DNA from 4 places in the Alteromonas sp. ABV4_515 genome. Region 4 is predicted to be linked to each of the others. Evidence: predicted binding sites of a transcription regulator. Region 4 holds the regulator's gene; each other region holds the start of a gene.
What was found. The regulator LexA, encoded in region 4, represses DNA repair genes until DNA is damaged. The targets are predictions, from matches to a motif close to TACTGTATNNNNATACAGTA.
Positions count from the first base shown of each region.

Region 1: ACXAGX_RS10640 (S24 family peptidase) is a predicted target of LexA. The motif match lies at 2,052-2,071, and genes of this name have one in related genera.
Region 2: recN (DNA repair protein RecN) is a predicted target of LexA. The motif match lies at 2,400-2,419, and genes of this name have one in related genera.
Region 3: dinB (DNA polymerase IV) is a predicted target of LexA. The motif match lies at 2,044-2,063, and genes of this name have one in related genera.

Region 1 covers NZ_JBSWWZ010000004.1:87,619-92,215, reverse strand. Annotated here, with positions in the region: gene ACXAGX_RS10650 (methyl-accepting chemotaxis protein) at 72-1,652, shown strand; gene ACXAGX_RS10645 (YebG family protein) at 1,702-1,995, opposite strand; gene ACXAGX_RS10640 (S24 family peptidase) at 2,096-2,512, shown strand; gene ACXAGX_RS10635 (Y-family DNA polymerase) at 2,500-3,756, shown strand; gene ACXAGX_RS10630 (HAD family hydrolase) at 3,861-4,367, shown strand; gene ACXAGX_RS10625 (STAND family AAA ATPase) at 4,402-4,597, shown strand, end outside.
Region 2 covers NZ_JBSWWZ010000006.1:417,599-422,195, reverse strand. Annotated here, with positions in the region: gene ACXAGX_RS16165 (DUF4097 family beta strand repeat-containing protein) at 1-9, opposite strand, end outside; gene ACXAGX_RS16160 (outer membrane protein assembly factor BamE) at 216-572, opposite strand; gene recN (DNA repair protein RecN) at 709-2,391, opposite strand; gene ACXAGX_RS16150 (SOS response-associated peptidase family protein) at 2,572-3,264, opposite strand; gene ACXAGX_RS16145 (6-phosphogluconolactonase) at 3,347-4,261, opposite strand; gene ACXAGX_RS16140 (DUF3859 domain-containing protein) at 4,416-4,597, opposite strand, start outside.
Region 3 covers NZ_JBSWWZ010000001.1:87,678-92,274, forward strand. Annotated here, with positions in the region: gene ACXAGX_RS00365 (MBL fold metallo-hydrolase) at 1-624, opposite strand, end outside; gene ACXAGX_RS00370 (DUF1653 domain-containing protein) at 725-955, opposite strand; gene dinB (DNA polymerase IV) at 957-2,033, opposite strand; gene ACXAGX_RS00380 (S8 family serine peptidase) at 2,578-4,221, shown strand; gene nqrM ((Na+)-NQR maturation NqrM) at 4,300-4,533, opposite strand; gene ACXAGX_RS00390 (FAD:protein FMN transferase) at 4,546-4,597, opposite strand, start outside.
Region 4 covers NZ_JBSWWZ010000001.1:889,595-894,191, forward strand. Annotated here, with positions in the region: gene ACXAGX_RS03810 (YceI family protein) at 167-742, shown strand; gene ACXAGX_RS03815 (serine hydrolase domain-containing protein) at 866-2,008, shown strand; gene lexA (transcriptional repressor LexA) at 2,130-2,756, opposite strand; gene ACXAGX_RS03825 (MFS transporter) at 2,821-4,143, opposite strand; gene ACXAGX_RS03830 (LacI family DNA-binding transcriptional regulator) at 4,193-4,597, opposite strand, start outside.

The DNA of each region.
Region 1 (4,597 bases), on a different contig from region 4:
TGTAATTTGCACTAAGGTTTACTTAACGATATTTAATCTATCTTGAAACAATAGGGATATGATTCAGAAACATGCGAAATAATCAGCCGGTTACTCAGAAGCTTTACTCGATTCCCAAACAGTATCGCCTTATCTCGTCTACCGACAAGCGCGGGATTATTACTCACTGCAATGATGAATTTGTTGAGGTGAGCGGCTTTGAGCGCGATGAACTCATTGGGAAAAACCACAATCTTGTTAGACACCCCGATATGCCCCCTGGTGTTTTCAGAGAAATGTGGGAGACATTGTCTGCCGGCAAGATCTGGATGGGATTAGTGAAGAACCGCCGCAAAAATGGCGACCACTATTGGGTATCTGCATTCGTAACCCCGGTATTTGAAGGCGGGGTTATTGTTGGCTATGAGTCGGTACGGGTACCCGCCTTGCAGCACGAGATAGGCCGAGCGGAATTTCGTTATGCCCGCTTGCGCGCAGACCAGTCGAGTACGTCGATGGGTGAACTTATTGTTTACGGTATCAAATCGAATCTGCCTTTTGTCATTGTTGGGGCGGCGACAGTTTGTGTGCTATTAATGTTAGCCGGACTGCTGCCCGCATTAGTGGGACTAATTGGATTCGTGCTCTGCGCCCTATGGATGGCACACCAAAATAAGCAGGATTGGCTAAGTATCATTTCATTGTCGCCGGAGAGTTATTCAAACCCATTGGTTGCGCAAACCTATTTTGCTGATTACGGAAACAAAGCCAGAGCTAAACTCGTTTTGGGCTGTGAACTCGCGCGTAGCCGCACGGCATTGGCACGCATTGAGGATGCAGCCGGTGGTCTGGACGTGATAGCCAACACAACTCATGAACAGGCAGAAATCACCAGTACGGCTGTAGTACAGCAAAACGAGGCTACGCAGAATATTGCTTCAGCAGTTAATCAGATGTCGCAAGCCATTCAAAGCGTGTCTGAACGGGTGGATATGAATGCAGACAGTGCGCGCTCGGCATCAAAAAATGTGGAAGAAGGGAATCGCAAAGCAGACGATGCGTTAAACGCGATTATGTCGCTGAAACAGGCTGTAGCTTCTATCTCAAAAACGGTACAGGAACTTGCGCAGTCAACCAATGACATTGGTGAAGCGGCCAGCCTGATCTCAACCATCGCAGAACAAACGAATTTGCTGGCGCTCAATGCTGCCATTGAAGCTGCCCGTGCCGGCGAGCAGGGGCGGGGATTTGCCGTGGTGGCTGACGAAGTACGGTCTCTTGCTTCCAAAACGCGGGAGTCCACCGACAAAATTCATAATATCATACATGTTCTGGCTGAACGCTCCGAACGCGCTGTTAGGGTTTCTAACGAAGGTATGGAGTCTGCAGAGCAAGGTGCGAATATCGTAGAAGATACCCGCAAAACCCTGTCTGAAATTAATGCTGCCGTGAGTGTTATTGCCGATCAGACCTTTGAAATGGCATCAGCGGTGGAAGAGCAAAGTTCGGTGGCTGAGCATATTAATCAGCAAATTGTTGAGATTGCTGATGGTGCCAAAGACACCCAGCGGGCTTCAGAGTCTTCGCTGGATGCTAGCCAAAAACTTCGCAATACCGTTACCGAGGTGTATTCAGTCATTACCCGGTTTGCGAGCAAAAGTAACATTGTTTGACTCGACATACCTACGCCTATCGCTGCGCCCGGGCGTTGGTTACAGGCCGTTAGCTTTTGCTATTGGCCTGTAGCTTTACCACTTCAGCGGATTCGCTTTCCAGTACATCATCGGCAGAAGCGCCTTTAAGCAGCTTTGTTAGCGCATCTTTATTTTTTGCCAGCATGACTGACAAATCTTCAATCACTTCTTCATCTAGCTTAATGCCTTTCGCGCCTATGTAGGTGGCGATATTGTCGGCGGCATCCAGCATCTTATCGTACTGATCGGCTTCCTTTTTATCTGTAGTCACCAGTTTCTCTACCCCTTTATGCGAAACAACATATTGCACTGTAATAGCCATGATGGTTCTCCGAAAGTCTGCGCGTTGTGAAATTTAATTGTTACTCGATTCGTAATTACTGTATAAATAAACAGTATTAAGAGCAACTACTTTTTGACCTATGCTGAGAATTATTCCTGTTGTCGCACAAGCCGGTATTACCGGATTCGAATCGCCCGCGGCGGAGTACAGAGAGCTCGGGCTAGATCTCGACGCCCTGCTTATCGATCATCCCACAGCCACCTTTATCGGTCAGGCCCAAGGCGATTCTATGACGGGGGTGGGCATTTTTGACGGTGATCTGCTTATTGTCGATCGCTCGGCTGCACCCACATCGCTTGATGTAGTGGTGGCAAACCTTAACGGTGTTTTCGTGTGCAAGCTGTTCGACCGTAAATCCATGGTGCTGATTTCACCGGGTAAAAGCCATAATCCTTACGTACTTAGCGAGGGGGACGTGTTTGAGGAAGAGGGCATTGTGGTGCGCTCTGTGCGCATGCACCGCTATACCAGGATGCTGCGCCAATGTTTGCGCTAGTCGATGCCAACGGATTTTACGCCTCAGCCGAAAAGGTGTTCGACCCGTCCATACGTGATAAGCCTGTTGTGGTGCTTACCAACAACGACGGCTGTATTTGTGCGCTGTGCGATATTGCCAAACAACTCGGCGTGAAAAAATTTGGGCCCTATTACAAAGTACAGAAGTTTCTTGAAAAACACGGTGCAGTCGTGCGGTCATCCAATTATGAACTGTACGACTACTTGTCTAATCGAATGATGGCAGTGGTTGCCGGTTTTGCGCCCCATCAGCATGTGTATTCCATTGATGAGTGCTTCCTGTATTTCGATAGCTGGCAGCCGCAAGAAGGCTGGTATGCTTATGGCGAACGCATTCGCGAAGCCGTATGGGAACAATTGCGCTTGCCTGTCGGCGTGGGCTTTGGCCTCACGCCAACCCTGGCGAAAGCCGCCAGCCACGCGGGAAAGCGTCTTGGTGAGAAGACCGGTATAGCTGTACTGGCAGAGCAGGAAGATATTCAGGCAACACTACAGCAGATGTCTCCCACTGACATTTGGGGCATCGGCCGGCGCATCGGCGAAAAGCTGGAACAGTCTGGCATGCAGACAGCGTGGGATTTTGCCTGCGCCGATGCAAAATCCATTCGTAAGCGCTTTTCCGTGGAAATTGAGCGTACGGTCAGGGAACTCAACGGTACCCGCTGTATGGAGTGGGAAGAATACCGGCCGAAGAAAAAGCAGATTTATGCCACTCGCGCATTCGGACAACCCGTTTCCGATATTCAAAGCCTTCGGCAGGCATTGTGCTGGCATGCCGAGCGGGTAGCTGAAAAACTCAGGCGGCAAAACAGTAGCGTAAAAACACTGACCCTGTTTGCGCACGCCAACCCTTTTGCTGCCAGTGGTCATTATCACAAGGCCGTACAGCACCAGTTCGCCTGCGCCACCGCAGATTCCCGCCAACTGGTAGCCGCCGCCAGCAAAGCCGCTGATACGCTGTATTGCGCTGGCGTACAGTTTCACAAGTGTGGCGTGGGCGCGATAGAAGTACAGGACGACGATGTAAAGCAACCCGACTTGTTCGATGAGAACCCCACTAACAATAAACTTATGGCTTGTATGGATGCCATAAATGCGCGTTATGGCAGCAGTACCATTGGCGTGGCGGCAAAAGGGAAAAATCAGCAGTGGCGCATGAAACGGGCGTACCTGTCACCACGCTACACCACCAACTGGCAGCACATTCCTCAGTGCAAGTGCTAGTACAACCCGGTCAAGAGCAGGTTTACCTAAGTTTAATAGAGATGGCTGAATTCAAAGGTATACTCAGAGTTTGAATTGATAAACCAGAGGCGGGAGTGAATGGAATGCTGAACCTTGAAGGCATAAAAGGTGTGATCTTTGACTTAGACGGCACGCTGGTGGAATCGTCACTGGATTTCACCGCCATGCGCAAAACCATTGGCTGCCCGCAAGATGAAGACATTCTTACCTTCATCGATAACCTGCCCGATAGCGAACAGCAAAAAGCCGCGCATCAGGTGATTCTAGACCACGAACTCGCCGACGCCAGAGAGGCCCGCTGGCTGGACAACGGCAAAGCGATGGTAGAAGCGGTACTAACAGCCAACCTGCCCATGGCCATAGTCACTCGCAACTGCCGCCAAGCCTCAGACATCAAAATTACCAACAACAATATACCCATCACTAATGTGCTTACACGGGAATGCGCCCCCGCTAAACCCGACCCCACCGCACTGCTGATGATTGCCGAACAATGGCAAATAGCCCCCGCACACTGTTTGTATGTGGGAGACTATATTTACGACCAGCTTGCTGCAGAAAATGCAGGAATGAGGTGGGTTTTGGTTTAAATATCAATTACGATAGAAAGAAAGGAGTAAAAATATGGATATATTCGTAATTAGTGATATTCACGCAAAAATTGAAAACTTTGAAATATTGGAAGAAAAATTTGGAGATTTGTTATCTTCAATCAAGATAAACCTCAAGCAAAATAAAAAAACTGTTTTAGTCATCGTTGGTGACATCGCTTTTAGCGGTAAAGGAGAACAGTACGATTTTGTAAAGAAAAACTTAGCAA
Region 2 (4,597 bases), on a different contig from region 4:
GTTTAGCATTTTATTCTTCCATTTTCGAGTTATACACCGTGGCGACCTATTTTGAGGCAACGGTAAAATTATCTTAACGTACAGAACAATAAGAGCAATTACGGGGCCAACTAAAAAACTACTTTGTAATCAATTAGTTGGGAATATATGTGGGAGTGGAGGGAAGAGGGAGTTAGTCCGGAATACTATTTATTAGTGTTCCGGACTAAAAATGCTTATTGATCGAGCGGAGTATTAAAGTCTTCTGACAGTTCGAAGTCACCTTCGGCAGTGGCCAGTTTGTTGTCGTTAAAGCTAAGCACAAGTTGCTTCTGAAAATCTTCGCCGCGCTTTTCCATGCCACGCTTCATATCATAGACATAGTACCAGGTGCTTTTATTAAATGAGTCTTGTACTACGGGATGCCCGAGTACATAAATAACCTGCTCTTTGGTCATGCCTACACGCAGCTTTTGTACATCTCTTTCATCAAGGAAGTTGCCTTGCGGAACATCGATACGATAGATCCAGTTTGAGCAGGCAGTAGAGAAAAATACAGCGGTTAACAAAATAGCGATTTGATACAACTTCATGCGTTAGCGTGTCCAGTTATGCTTTGATTATAGTGACGGACATTATTTTCCTAACAGGATATGCCCAGGTGCAGGCTATCACAAAATAATGTGCGACAGCATGCTACCCAATCACCTATGACCAATCAACCGCTTATTAGTTCGATTCGGCACTTTCCAACAGCTCTTTTGCATTTGCTAAGGCAGAATCTGTCACTTTATCGCCTGCTAGCAATCTTGCCAGCTCATCAATACGGTTTTGACGGGTTAATGGCAACATTTGTGTTTCGGTGGTTATGCCATCGCTGAACTTGGTGACAAATAATTGATTATGGGCTTGCGCAGCAACCTGAGGTAAGTGCGTTACGCACATTACCTGACTAACTTTGCCGAGTTTCCGAAGCAGGCTGCCTACAATTGCCGCCGTCGGCCCGCTGATACCGGTATCAACTTCGTCAAATATCATTGTTGGCGTTGCGTTTTTATCGCTGGTGAGCACTTGTATCGCCAATCCAATTCGCGAAAGCTCACCACCGGAAACCACTTTCTCCAGTTTATCGGCGGGCTGCCCGGCATTGGTTGAAACGCGAATGATTACGTCGTCCAGCCCATGACTTGTGGGCGTTTTGTGCTCATCGTATTCAACGCCTATTTGCATACATGCATGCTGCATATTCATCTGGCGGATTTGACCTTCAATGGCGGTGGCAAGCTTAGCTGCAGCCGTCTGCCGGGAGGCCGATAAGGCTTCACACGCTTTTATATACTGGTTTCTCGCTTCTACGACTTCATGTTGTAGTTCTTCCAACCTACTCTCATCACCTTCCAGTTCAGCAAATTCTGCCGCTAAGTTTTGATGATGTGAAAACAGTTCTTCTGGCATTACTGCATGTTTCCGTGCCAGTTCCATCGCTTTGCTGTATCGAGATTCAACTTGTTGCAGGCGTAAGGGATCTATTTCCAGACCATCACAATAGCCGCGCAATTCTCGAGCGGCTTCCTCCACCTGAATTGAGGCATCGTTGAGCAACGCAATGATGGGGGTAAGTGCGCTGTCATGCTCTTCCAACTCACTGAGTCGATCCAGGCCGTTTTGGATGATAGATAGCGCATTGCCTTCATCGTTCTCATACAGGTTATAAAAACTGGTTTGAGCTTGTTCCAAAAGCGTTTGCCCATTGCTTAAACGCTTATGCTCTGTTTCAAGCTCGATAAACTCGCCTTCTTCAATGGCAAACTCATCCAGTTCTTTAACCTGATAAGCCAATAATTGCTGGCGGTCTGCGCGTTGCTGCGCCTGTGTTTCCAGCGCCTTTAGCTCTGCCTGTTTACTCTTCCAGCTACGGTAGTGTTCCGCAACGCTGTTTAATAAGGCTGGGTGTGCGGCATACTGATCCACAAGTTTTCGCTGATAGTCATCTTTAAGCAGCTGTAAATGCGTATTCTGTCCATGAATAGCAATGAGGTACTGACCAAACTGTTTTAATTGCTGAAGTGAAACTGGTGTACCGTTAATGAACGCTTTAGAGCGGCCTTCACGAGAAATAACGCGACGCACGAAGCAACTGTCGTCTTCGTCATCGACTAACTCTTGCTCGTCAAGCCAGGCGAGTGCGGCTTTGTGGCCACTTAAATTGAAGTGGGCGACAATTTCAGCCTTGGTGGCTTCTTTTCTCACCGCACCGGCATCTGCTCGCTCACCTAAACAAAGGCTGAGCGCATCTATCGCAATAGATTTACCCGCACCAGTTTCACCGGTAACGGCCGTCATTCCCGCTTCAAAGTTTACGGACAATTGTTTTACAACAGCGAAGTTTTTAATCGATAAATTGACCAGCATTTTTTCACCGCAGTATGTTTATACAGTATGTGTAAATATATACAGTATTTTGGCGGTGTAAAGTGAAGTTTTTATTGAGGGTGGGAAAGCGCCAGTGGATAGCTGCTTATCCAATTGATTTACTAGCGAATTTAAATGTCAGCAGCAATATGCTCCTAAGCGATATTCCGTTTATATCGGTTATGGAGCGCTAGCGTGTAACCAGATGTCAGGGCCTTTAGCCTCTGCACTTTTGAAGCTTTTCACTGGAGTGACACAAAGATCATCGTAAAGCCGCGGGTTTGCTAGGAGCGCATTTACCAAAGGGTCGTTTGGTTCGCCGCTTAGCCAGGCATCGATTACCTGGGGATCTGTTGGCAAAAAGCACGGGATGGACTTTTCGTGAAACTGACTAAAACCAGGCTGGGGCGGGCGGGTGATCACTGAACAAACAGCGCAGCCATTGTCAAAAATACGGTAAACGGCGCCGATGAGCAGCCCCCGCCGTGCTTTCATCAGGTAATGCGCTTTGCCTTTACCTACCGGATTCGATTCGCCCACAGCCGTAGCGGCAACGATAGCGCGGCGTGATTGTATAGCATGTTTCCAAAATGGACTGTCGAGGTTTCTGGCGTTGAACGTTGTGCGGTCGCCAAATAACAGGCTGTCGCCGTGGGGTTTGGCATCGAACCACCAGGTCGCATCAATGCTTGTTTGGGGACTCACGATGAGATTCGAGATTTTTCGTGAAGGATCTTTTCCAAAAGCCGGGTAAAAGTTAATCACGTTCTCATTTTCTGCAGCGAAAAGAGGCAAGGTTTCAGTTAAACCTGCCTCAGATAACACTTCCTGCAAACCCGTGGATTTCGGTTCTCGTTGAATAAAGCCGCACATAGCAATCTCCAAATCTATTCAGCGTTTAAGATACGCTGATTGCGGCCCGATGTTTAGTGAAGGTGAAAAATAATCCTCGTGGTTATGCGACAACGTCACTCATAACATCTTGCAGCACAAAGGATTTTTTATTTGAATGCAGACGAATCCACAGGCCGGGATTTGCATCTAACTGTTGTTTTGCCATTTCAATGTCGGTGCTGAGTGGTGAATTCATAACATTAGCATAGGTTTGTACCTTGGCCGGTGCAGTAGACGCATCGACCACTGATTGCACAACCTTTTTTGCCGAGAGAATTGCTGCGGGGCCCAGGGTAAGGATAAAACCAGCCGCGCGACACTCTTGTTCATCGGCCTCACTGATGTTGCTGCCTCCAGCTTTAAACTTGCTGATGTGGTGTTCCAAAATGCTGCTGGAAATGGGAATAAGACCAGCCATATGTTCAGCTTTTGCACCGGAGCCGGGCTTTATATAGGCGAGGTGAGAGGCTGCGTTGTCTTCCGGACCATGACCAATGAAGAAAATATCCAACCCACCTAACGATTCGAGTTTATCCAGATAAGCAGTGAGACCAGCTTCCAGATTGGCTACATCGGTTTGCATGGGCGTAAAACTGTTAATTTTAGTGAAGAAATCATCGCCCAGAATACGTTCAAAATCTCTTACAAAGCTCAGACTATTCCCCATACTCATCGGTGCTAGTGCATCTTGGGTAAATACATTCAATCGCGACAAAATAGGGTCGAGTTCACTGGTACGCGCTTTTTCTCCGAGTAATCGGTGAAACGCTTGCGCACCACGGCCACCAAGCAATGCGATATTTATTTCTCCGGTCTTTTGAGAAGCGGAGGCAAGCAATTCTTCTAACATGGCTTCTCCCACGGCGGCTTCAGATGGCAGGATATGAGGCTGAATACTAAAATCGGTAATATCACCGTTAATATGGTTGGTGGAAAGCCAAATATTGCCTTGCTGCTCGTCCCGTTTGAATGTCATTGATTACCTCTTTTGATGCTGCATTGATATTTTATTAGATTACCATGCTACCGGTAGCATTTCATTTCGTTATTATGGCTTCTAAATCACTTTCAGTTCTCATCGCTTACAATAATTTCTTGTTGCCAACTGCGTAACACAGCAGCGCCGTACTTTAGCGCTTTAACTTAGGTTTCCCGCGCATCCAGAATTGCGCACCGTCGTAGGGTAAATCTTCTTCTACGGTGAAGGTTTTATCAGCAATGATCTTGCCATCCAGTTCCAGTGTCATGCGCCAGTCTCCCACTTTATTTTCCAGTGGCTCCCATAATGTGTCGCCAAGATAGAAATCCCAGT
Region 3 (4,597 bases), 800 kb from region 4:
CACCGCCGCCACGTATCCATCAACGCTGCCACCGGAACTTAAATCAATAAACGGAAATCGTTTATTGAAGAACAGATCACCAGTGTGCATGACATTCGGCTCTTTAAACCACACCACACTATCGCCATCGGTATGACCGTGTTCGAGGTGAAAAACGTTGAGGGTTTCGTTATTAAAGTGAATGGTAATGCCATCTGCGAACGTCACCACGGGCAACGCGCCCGGAGCAACTTTTTCATCTGACGCCAAACGAACACGCACATTTTCGTGGGCGAAAATTGTGCTGTCTTTGTGGTCGTGGAAGAATGCGTTGGCGCCAGTGTGGTCGCCGTGGAAATGGGTATTTACCAGATATTTAGGTGCATCGTTACCCAATTCTTTCAGTGCGGCCGCAATCTTTTCAGCCAGTGGCGCAAACTGATCATCAATAATGAGAATACCGTCTTCACCGGCAGATACGCCGATATTGCCACCGGCGCCTTCAAACATATGTACTGAACCGCGCAGCGGCGTATCTTTTATTTTAACGTTATCAAAATCCTGAGCGAATGCGCCACCTGTGCAGCCAATAAGCGTGACTACCGCTATCAACGAATTAATTTTTTGTTTAACTGGAAATATCATCTTCTTTCCCTGTTTACGTGTGTTATGGCTGATACGTAGCTTACAAATGAACAGTGCATTTGCAGTTCAGGTTTACCTGATGTCGCTTCAACGGTATCCGTTAGTCCGGATTATGCTCGTCAATATAACGAAATCTCGGTACAGCTTCGCCATCAACCTCTACATTCTCAACAAACATCTCCAGTGGTCTTACCCACAACGCTCTGTCGCCGTATTCGGGGCGATAGACGACCAATTTAGTTTCGTCTTCGGAATGGGTAGCCACACCAATAACAGTATAAAAGTTGCCTTTATAATGCTGATAAGTTCCGGGTTTAATGCTGTTTGGCACCTTAGTCATCCTCCAAAGGTAGCTTTAATTGTTCAACAGATGTTCCGTCAGCCAGACCAATATGAATACCCACCAGCCTCACACCTCTTCCCCTTGAACGCTGCCAGGCTTCGTCGAGGAGTTCATAAAAGAAAGGCGCTTCAATATCGTGATGCCGGTGCTCTACTGTGGTCTGTTGAAAATCCTGGAATTTTAGCTTAACACCCTGCGAGCGTATGAGGCAGCGTTTTGCGCCAGATTTCTGTAAATGTGACGCTATTCGTTGCTGCATTTTCTCCCACAACGCAGGGATAACGTCCCGGCACTCCTCTAGCGAGTGTAAATCTGTGCTAAAGGTACGTTCAACACCTATGGATTTGCGTTCCCGAGTGGTATTAACATCACGATCATCAATACCGTGAGCACGATTCCACAACACGGTGCCAAATTTCCCCAGCTCCTTTTGCAAACGCTCGAAGGGGTATTTCCGCACGTCAGCACAATTATGCAAACCCAAACGCTGCAACTTTTGTTGCGTCACCTTACCTACCCCGGGAATTTTAGCCAATGGCATGGCACGAACGAAACTATCGAGTTTGTCCGGCGTGATCACACACAGGCCATCGGGCTTGTTTTCATCACTGGCAACTTTGGCTACAAACTTACAAGGAGCGACACCAGCAGACGCGGTTAGATTCAGCTCTTGCTTGATTCGCCGGCGAATATCTTCAGCGATTAACGTGGCGCTGCCATTAAACAAGCGCGTGTGTGTGACATCAAGGTAGGCTTCATCGAGTGATAAGGGTTCGATGAGATCGGTGTAATCGTTGAATATTTCGCGGATTTTCTGGCTTTCTCTAACGTAAACATCCATGCGGCCAGGTACGAGAATGAGATCAGGGCACAAACGTTTCGCATAAGCGGTAGCCATAGCCGAACGTACACCGTATTTACGCGCAGGGTAGTTGCAGGTAGAAATAACGCCACGGCGGTCAGAGCTGCCGCCAATAGCTATGGGCTTATGGGTTAACGACGGATTATCACGCATCTCAACTGCCGCGTAGAAGCAATCCATATCAACGTGAATGATTTTCCGCACATCGCCACCACACTGTATACATACACAGCATTTTAACGAAAATTGCCAGCAATGGAAGTGTTTAATTGGTCTGCTCTAATACTCCTCTTCTCTTTGCTGAATAAAGCAGATTTTTTGCAAAGTATTATTTCGCCCTTGCTAAAAAATTTCTGAAAATTTATCCACGCCACCTATAAATCTGTTTTTATTTCATTTTTATGAATTTAAATATTAAGTGACGCCTATCTGCCTGTACCGCCCTGTTGCTGTATCTCGCAGCGAAATACTCACCCGCGCAATACGTGTCTATTCCGATACGAGATTATGCGACGTTATACGTTACAGCCCCCACCTATCCGTAGTATAGATTTCGTGCTGCTTAGCAAAAGTAGCTTTTACAACGCTTGCGTATCGCCGTTTCATTTAGCCGATTTTTTAGTCGACGGAACGGCCAAGGAAAAACAATAAAGCCATCTGAAATGGCGTGCACAGGCCGGTTAAACACCCCGAAGTAGCGCTCCGCAGAGAGCGAGTGGGAAAAAATAACGACAAGACAGGAAAATAAATGTCCAAATCATACACATTTCCAACCAAAACCCTTATTGCAACGTCATTAAGCTTAATTGCTCTGTCGGCGAATGCGATTACTGAAACCAGCGGCGCAGGTCCGATCAAGGTAGCGTCATCGCCCCTAACACCATTAGATTTGAAAGAACTTCGGGCGCTCCAGCGCAATGCAAGGGGTGGCGCGGAAGAGCGCTATATTGTGACCTTCAAGACAGGTATTGCTGAAGAAACAGAATCTGGCCTGGAGACTACCAGCAAAGCCAATCCGCGGGCGATGTCAGTAGCATCAGTGAAATCGGCCATTCAGCGTGTAGGTGGTAAAACACATAAAGTAATGTCACGCCATGGTATGGCGTCGGTAACGCTTAACAAGAAAGCACTCAATGCGCTTATGAAAAACAAAGACATTGAGGTTGCTCCCGATCCAAAACGCCACCTGATGGCGCAGACCACACCTTACGGTTACAACATGGTTCAGGCAAACCAACTTTTCCAGTCTGATACCAGTGCCCGTAAAGTGTGTATTATCGACACAGGCTACAATCTTGGGCATCCCGATCTTCCCGGTCAAAATGACGGTGTTACCGGCCAGGGGAATAACAGTGCGGTTGGTAACTGGTATAACGATGGGAACGGTCATGGCACACACGTGGCAGGCACCATTGCTGCCTACGACAACACAGAGGGCGTGATTGGCGTTTATCCCGGCGTAAACTTACACATAGTGAAGATTTTTGATGATAGCGGCAGTTGGACTTACGCTTCAGATATCATCACCGCCATCGACCAATGTCAGGATGCTGGCGCCGACGTGGTAAACATGAGTTTGGGCGGAGCGGGTTCATCGTCAGCAGAAGCCAATGCGATGCAAGGCTTTGTTGATGACAACATGCTATTGGTTGCCGCTGCTGGTAACGATGGCAACAGTTCCCTTTCTTATCCGGCATCTTACGATGCAGTTGTTTCAGTTGCTGCCGTAGACTCTGGTAAGAACCGTGCGAGCTATTCTCAGTATAACTCACAGGTTGAAATCTCAGCCCCTGGTAGCTCGGTCTATTCAACCTATCCTACAAACAGCTATGCGACTCTTAACGGTACATCCATGGCGACCCCTCATGTTGCAGGTGCAGCGGCACTGGTATGGAGCTTTCACCCTCAGTGTAGCGCAAGTCAGATACGCAGTGCATTAGCAGCAACTGCGGAAGACCGTGGCAGCGCAGGTCGTGATAACTATTACGGCTATGGTCTGGTTCGCGTGGGAGAAGCCAACAGCTACCTGAACAACAATGGTTGTGATGGCAGTGGGGATGGCGGCGGTACGCCAACGGAACCCGGTGTAGAACCGGTATCAGGTCAACTTACTGGTCTTTCTGGTTCACGTTCAGCTTGGGATCGATACACCTGGACCATCCCCGCTGGCGTTTCCACTATGACCATTCAGATTGCCGGTGGCAGTGGCGATGCAGATCTCTACGTGCGATACGGCTCTCAGCCCACGACCAGTGCGTACAATTGTCGCCCATATAAGAGTGGCAACAACGAAGTATGTACCTTCACTGCACCTGAAGCGGGAACATGGCATATCGGACTGCGCGCATATAGCACCTATAGCAATGTAACCATGAGCTATTCTTACGAGTAATCCCAACCTCTCGTAGAATAAAAAAGGCCGGTACAAGATGTATCGGCCTTTCTTTACACTGTTAATTCAGCGTACCCATTACAGGATCTGGTTGTCTTTCCATTCCGCAATTTTCTTCTGACGGGCTTCTTCTCTTTCCATGCGCGCTTTTTTCCGGTCGCAAGGCTCCGGGCAATCACAGGCCTTTTCAATACCCAGCGCACCTAACCCGCCGCAGCTACCGGCGATAGACTTCTTTTGCACCATGTATCCAACACCCATGGCCATCACCATGGCGAGAAAGAATACGAATGCGAGAATAAAGGTGGACATAGTTAACGACTCCTAATTTTTCACTTCAACGATTTCATCGAACTGTGGCGAAGCATATTCTTCA
Region 4 (4,597 bases):
ATGGTGAAATGGGGAGACGGTCATTATGGCAAGGTTTGCGTTCATTCTGATTATTAGAATGTTTTGTTCAGATCTTAAATACATCTAATTTCTCAGGAAGCCGTATCATTAATCATCTGACAACATTCATTGTTTTGACACCCCAAGTTTAAAAAGGAAATTGGTAATGACTAAATTGATCCCAGCGGTACTGCTTTCAGGTTTGTTCAGCGTAAGTGCATTGGCGGCACCTGTGTCTTATAAAATCGACCCGACTCACACCAATGTCATTGCGTCGTGGAGCCACTTCGGTTTTTCTAACCCTACAGCAGCAATTAACGGTGCTGAAGGGACTATTGTTTATGACAAAGAGAGCCCAGAAGACAGTAAGGTAGACGTTTCTGTATCTATTGCGTCTATGGATACCTTTGTGGCGAAACTGACCGAAGAATTCATGGAAGAAAGCTGGTTCAACGAAGCTAAATTCCCTAAAGCTACGTTCAAGAGCACTGACGTTGAAGTAACAGGTGACAAAACGATGGAAGTCACCGGCGATCTGACCATCAAAGGTGTAACGAAAGAAGTGACACTGGACGTAACACTGAATGGCGCAGGCGTGCATCCAATGACACAGAAACAAGCGGTAGGCTTCGATGCAAAAACAACGATTAAACGCTCTGATTTCGGTATCGACACGTATGTACCGAATGTAAGTGACGAAGTTACCCTGCGCATCACCGCTGAAGCACAAGCGGCTAAGTAATAGTGTAAATATCGATTACTGCATCACCGTCCAGATGCATAGCCCGCGAAAGCGGGCTTTTTATTTGCCAGATGAAAAACATCCTGTAGGGTAAAGGTTTAACCTTCAGACAGGATTGTCCTTTTGCTGCACAAATCACTTCTTTTTTCAGCGCTTTCCCTTGTGCTCTGTTTTAACGCGTTCTCCAAGCCACTCCCGAAAAACGCCATCTCCGCTATGTTCAATGAAGCGGTTAATCATGACACTGTGCCAGGCATCACTATGGCATTGGGTAATGAAAAAGGCATTATGATGGCCGAGGGTTTTGGCTATGCCGATGTAGAAAATCGCGTCGCCATGACACCGCACCACAAGGTTCGCATCGGCAGTGTATCCAAGCTCATCGCAACGGCAGCAATGATGCGGCTGTATGACGAAGGTAAAATTGATTTAGATGCACCGGTAACCGACTATGTCGCTGATTGGCCGAAAGACAAGCCAGTCATTACCTTACGTCAGTTAGCCTCTCATACAGCCGGTATTCGCCATTACAAAGAAGGCGCGAATGAGTTTTTGCTCAATGAAACCTACCCAGATATTAACAGCGCCCTCGCCATGTTTAAGGATGATCCGCTGGAATTCTCACCAAGTACCGATTTCAGCTATTCCACATTCGCCTGGACGTTAGTCAGTGCTGCAATGGAAGGCGCTGATGGCAATCGGGATTTTCGTCAGATTATCGAACAGGAAGTGTTTGCGCCTTTATCGCTAAAAGAAACTGTATTTGATGATCAGTTCACAATTATCGAAAACCGCGCCCGGCCCTATACAACCGAAGAAGGCACTTTGATTAACGCTCCCCAAACCGACCACAGCTACAAGTGGGCAGGTGGCGGTTTTATTGCCTCGCCATCTGACATTGTGCGCTTTGCAGTGGCTCACGTAGCCAGTGATTATTTGGCTGCAGAAACAACGAAATCCATGTTTACCCGGGCAACGTTAAATAACGGGGACGAAGTGGGCTACGGCATTGGCTGGAAAGTTGGCTTTGGCGATTATCGAGAACGGGAAGCGTATAAAGATAACGTGGAAGCACTTAAGTTAATGGACGACATTCCCACCGCGGTGATGCATTCAGGCGGCAGCATGGGTGGTATTACCATGACGATTCTGTGTCGTGAACACAACACAGCAGTGACTGTAGTGAAGAATGTGAGTGGCGAAAAAAATGCTGACGTTTTTATGCTGGCACTAAAAACACTGCATTATGCACACGCCAGTTATTAAGCTAAGGCAAATCCTTTACTAGCGCTGAGTTAAGGGCACCATATTGATAAAAGAAAAAGGCGATGATCACCTCAGTGCATCGCCTTTCTTATTCTTTAGCATCTATTTTGGTGCCCGGCGCTTACATCCAGTCGGCGTTTCTGATCACACCAACGGCTAAACCTTCAATATTGAAAGGCTCCGACGCCAAATCTACCTTAATCGTGTTGAATTCGTCGTTTTCAGCATGCAGCCATACTTCTCGGCCACGTTTTTCAAGACGTTTCACGGTTACGTCTTCATCAACACGTGCAACCACAACCTGCCCATTGTGAACATCTGTAGTACGGTGCACTGCGAGAAGATCGCCATCTAAAATACCGATATCTTTCATACTCATGCCGTTTACGCGCAGCAGAAAATCTGCACGGGGGTGGAACAAGTCAGGATCGACCTTGTAGTGCATTTCCACATGTTCCTGGGCCAGAATTGGCTCACCGGCAGCAACCCGCCCAATTAACGGTAAACCGGCATCTTCCTCGTTTTCAGCTTCCAGAGGAATATTCAGTTTAATACCCCGGGAGGTACCCGCCAGGATTTCGATTACCCCTTTTCGTGCCAGTGCTTTTAAGTGCTCTTCCGCCGCATTGGCCGACTTAAAACCCAGTTGCCTGGCGATTTCGGCACGCGTTGGCGGCATACCGGTTTCCAGCATGGTGGTTTTAATGAGTTCGAGAACTTCCGTTTGTCTTGGGGTAAGTGGACGCATAAACAGCCCTGTTTTTCTATACAGTTCCTGTGAGTATATACAGTTATGCAAGATTGACAAGTGATCAACGTTGATTGATTGCGGTTTTTTCCTCAGCTGTATTTACCATTTCCTGGTGACATTGATGGGTTATCGGATAAAACCAGAGCACGGCAACGCCAAGGACACAGCCGATAGCGGCAATAATGGCAATGCTATCGACAAAGAATTCTGCATTTCCTGCAGTTTGCAACGCAGACCATTCCAGTACCCCCGCTATCACCGCGAATGACAGTCCATCACTCACCCGCATCACCAGGTGGAAAGCGCCAAAGGTTAGCGTAGGGTTCACTACCCCCGTTTCTCGCAAACCATATTCGATAGTGTCGGGTAGCGCGGACCATATCAACACCATGAGTCCTCCGGCAAAAATGCCACACGAGAAGAACGCCAAACACAGGAAAGGTAGCGACCGGGGCGTAAACACCATGAATATAAGTAACACCGCAATCAGACCCACTAAGCCAAGAATCATGGCGTGATGCTTTTCTATCAGGTACGACAGCTTTACGAAGCCGGGCAATGCCACCAATTTACCAATGGCCAAGCTTACAATGAGCCAGTTCGTGAGTTTTTCGTCTGCCAGTAACATACTGGCGAAGTAGACGCCGGATTTGTAAAACACTGGAATAAAGATACAAGGTAAAAGCGCATACAATGCCAGCACCATAAAGGCGCGATTTTTAAACAACGCCGTGAAGGTGGCTCTCAGTGGCGGCCGCTGTACTTGAAGAGGCTGAATTTGTAATGACCACACGGGCATGATGCATAAATAAATATTGCTCAGCATAAACAGACAGCAGAGGCCCAACATCCATAATCGAAGGCTATCTCCCGGGGTTTCCAACAACGCAATAACTTTACCCGCGAAGGCTGCGAAAACCAGAATGGCTGATGCGTTGAAGAAGATGCGGGCAGATGACAACTTTGTGCGTTCACGGCTATCGCTTGTTAGCGTACCAAGCATGGCATTGTGTGGAATATCCAACAACGCATAGCCAATTCTGAACACGATTGCAGCCACGAGATAGAATAAAAACAGCGACTCTTTCGCCAATTCCACGGGATAAAACAGCAGAGCAAAAGACAACACGGTAATAGGGGCACTTAGGGCAATTACTTTCTGATAACGCAGCCGATAGGTATCGAGCATGACTGACAGCGTGATATCCAGAATACCGGACACAATCAGTGAAACCATTAAAATGAGACCTGCTGCCGAAGCCCCTAAGCCCTGAATATCTGCCAGGTAGTAAAGAAGCAGAAGGTCTGTAAAATTCCACAACGTACTTTTGGTAAAAGCACCCGACGCGTAGGCGTTGCGCTGAAACCGAGTCAACGTTTTCACTGGCGGTGCTCTGTCAGCTTAGCTGACAATTGCAACACTGCCGGTTTGTTCACAACAGTGGGCCACATGAGCTACGTTGCACGTACCGACATCTCAAATCAGTGGTTTCTTCATAAGGACGATGAAGTACAAGCTGTTGAATCAATTTTCCGGCCGCAGCCTTACCCAGGTTCTCCACCGGTTGATGCACCGTACTTAGCGGTGGCCAAAGGTTTTTACTAGAGGGGTCGTCATCGAATCCCACTACCGATAACTCGTACGGAATACGCAATTTAAGCTGGCTAGCTACTTTGTAAACCAGTGTTGCAATGTAATCGTTGAAGGTGAAAAATGCCGTGGGCCGATCGTCCCGGCTCAGCATGGTGCGGATAATTCTTTCGTAGGTCTCGTCGGTTTTAGGGTTACTATTTACCACCAGCTCAGGATCGACACTGATCCCAAAATTATCATGGGC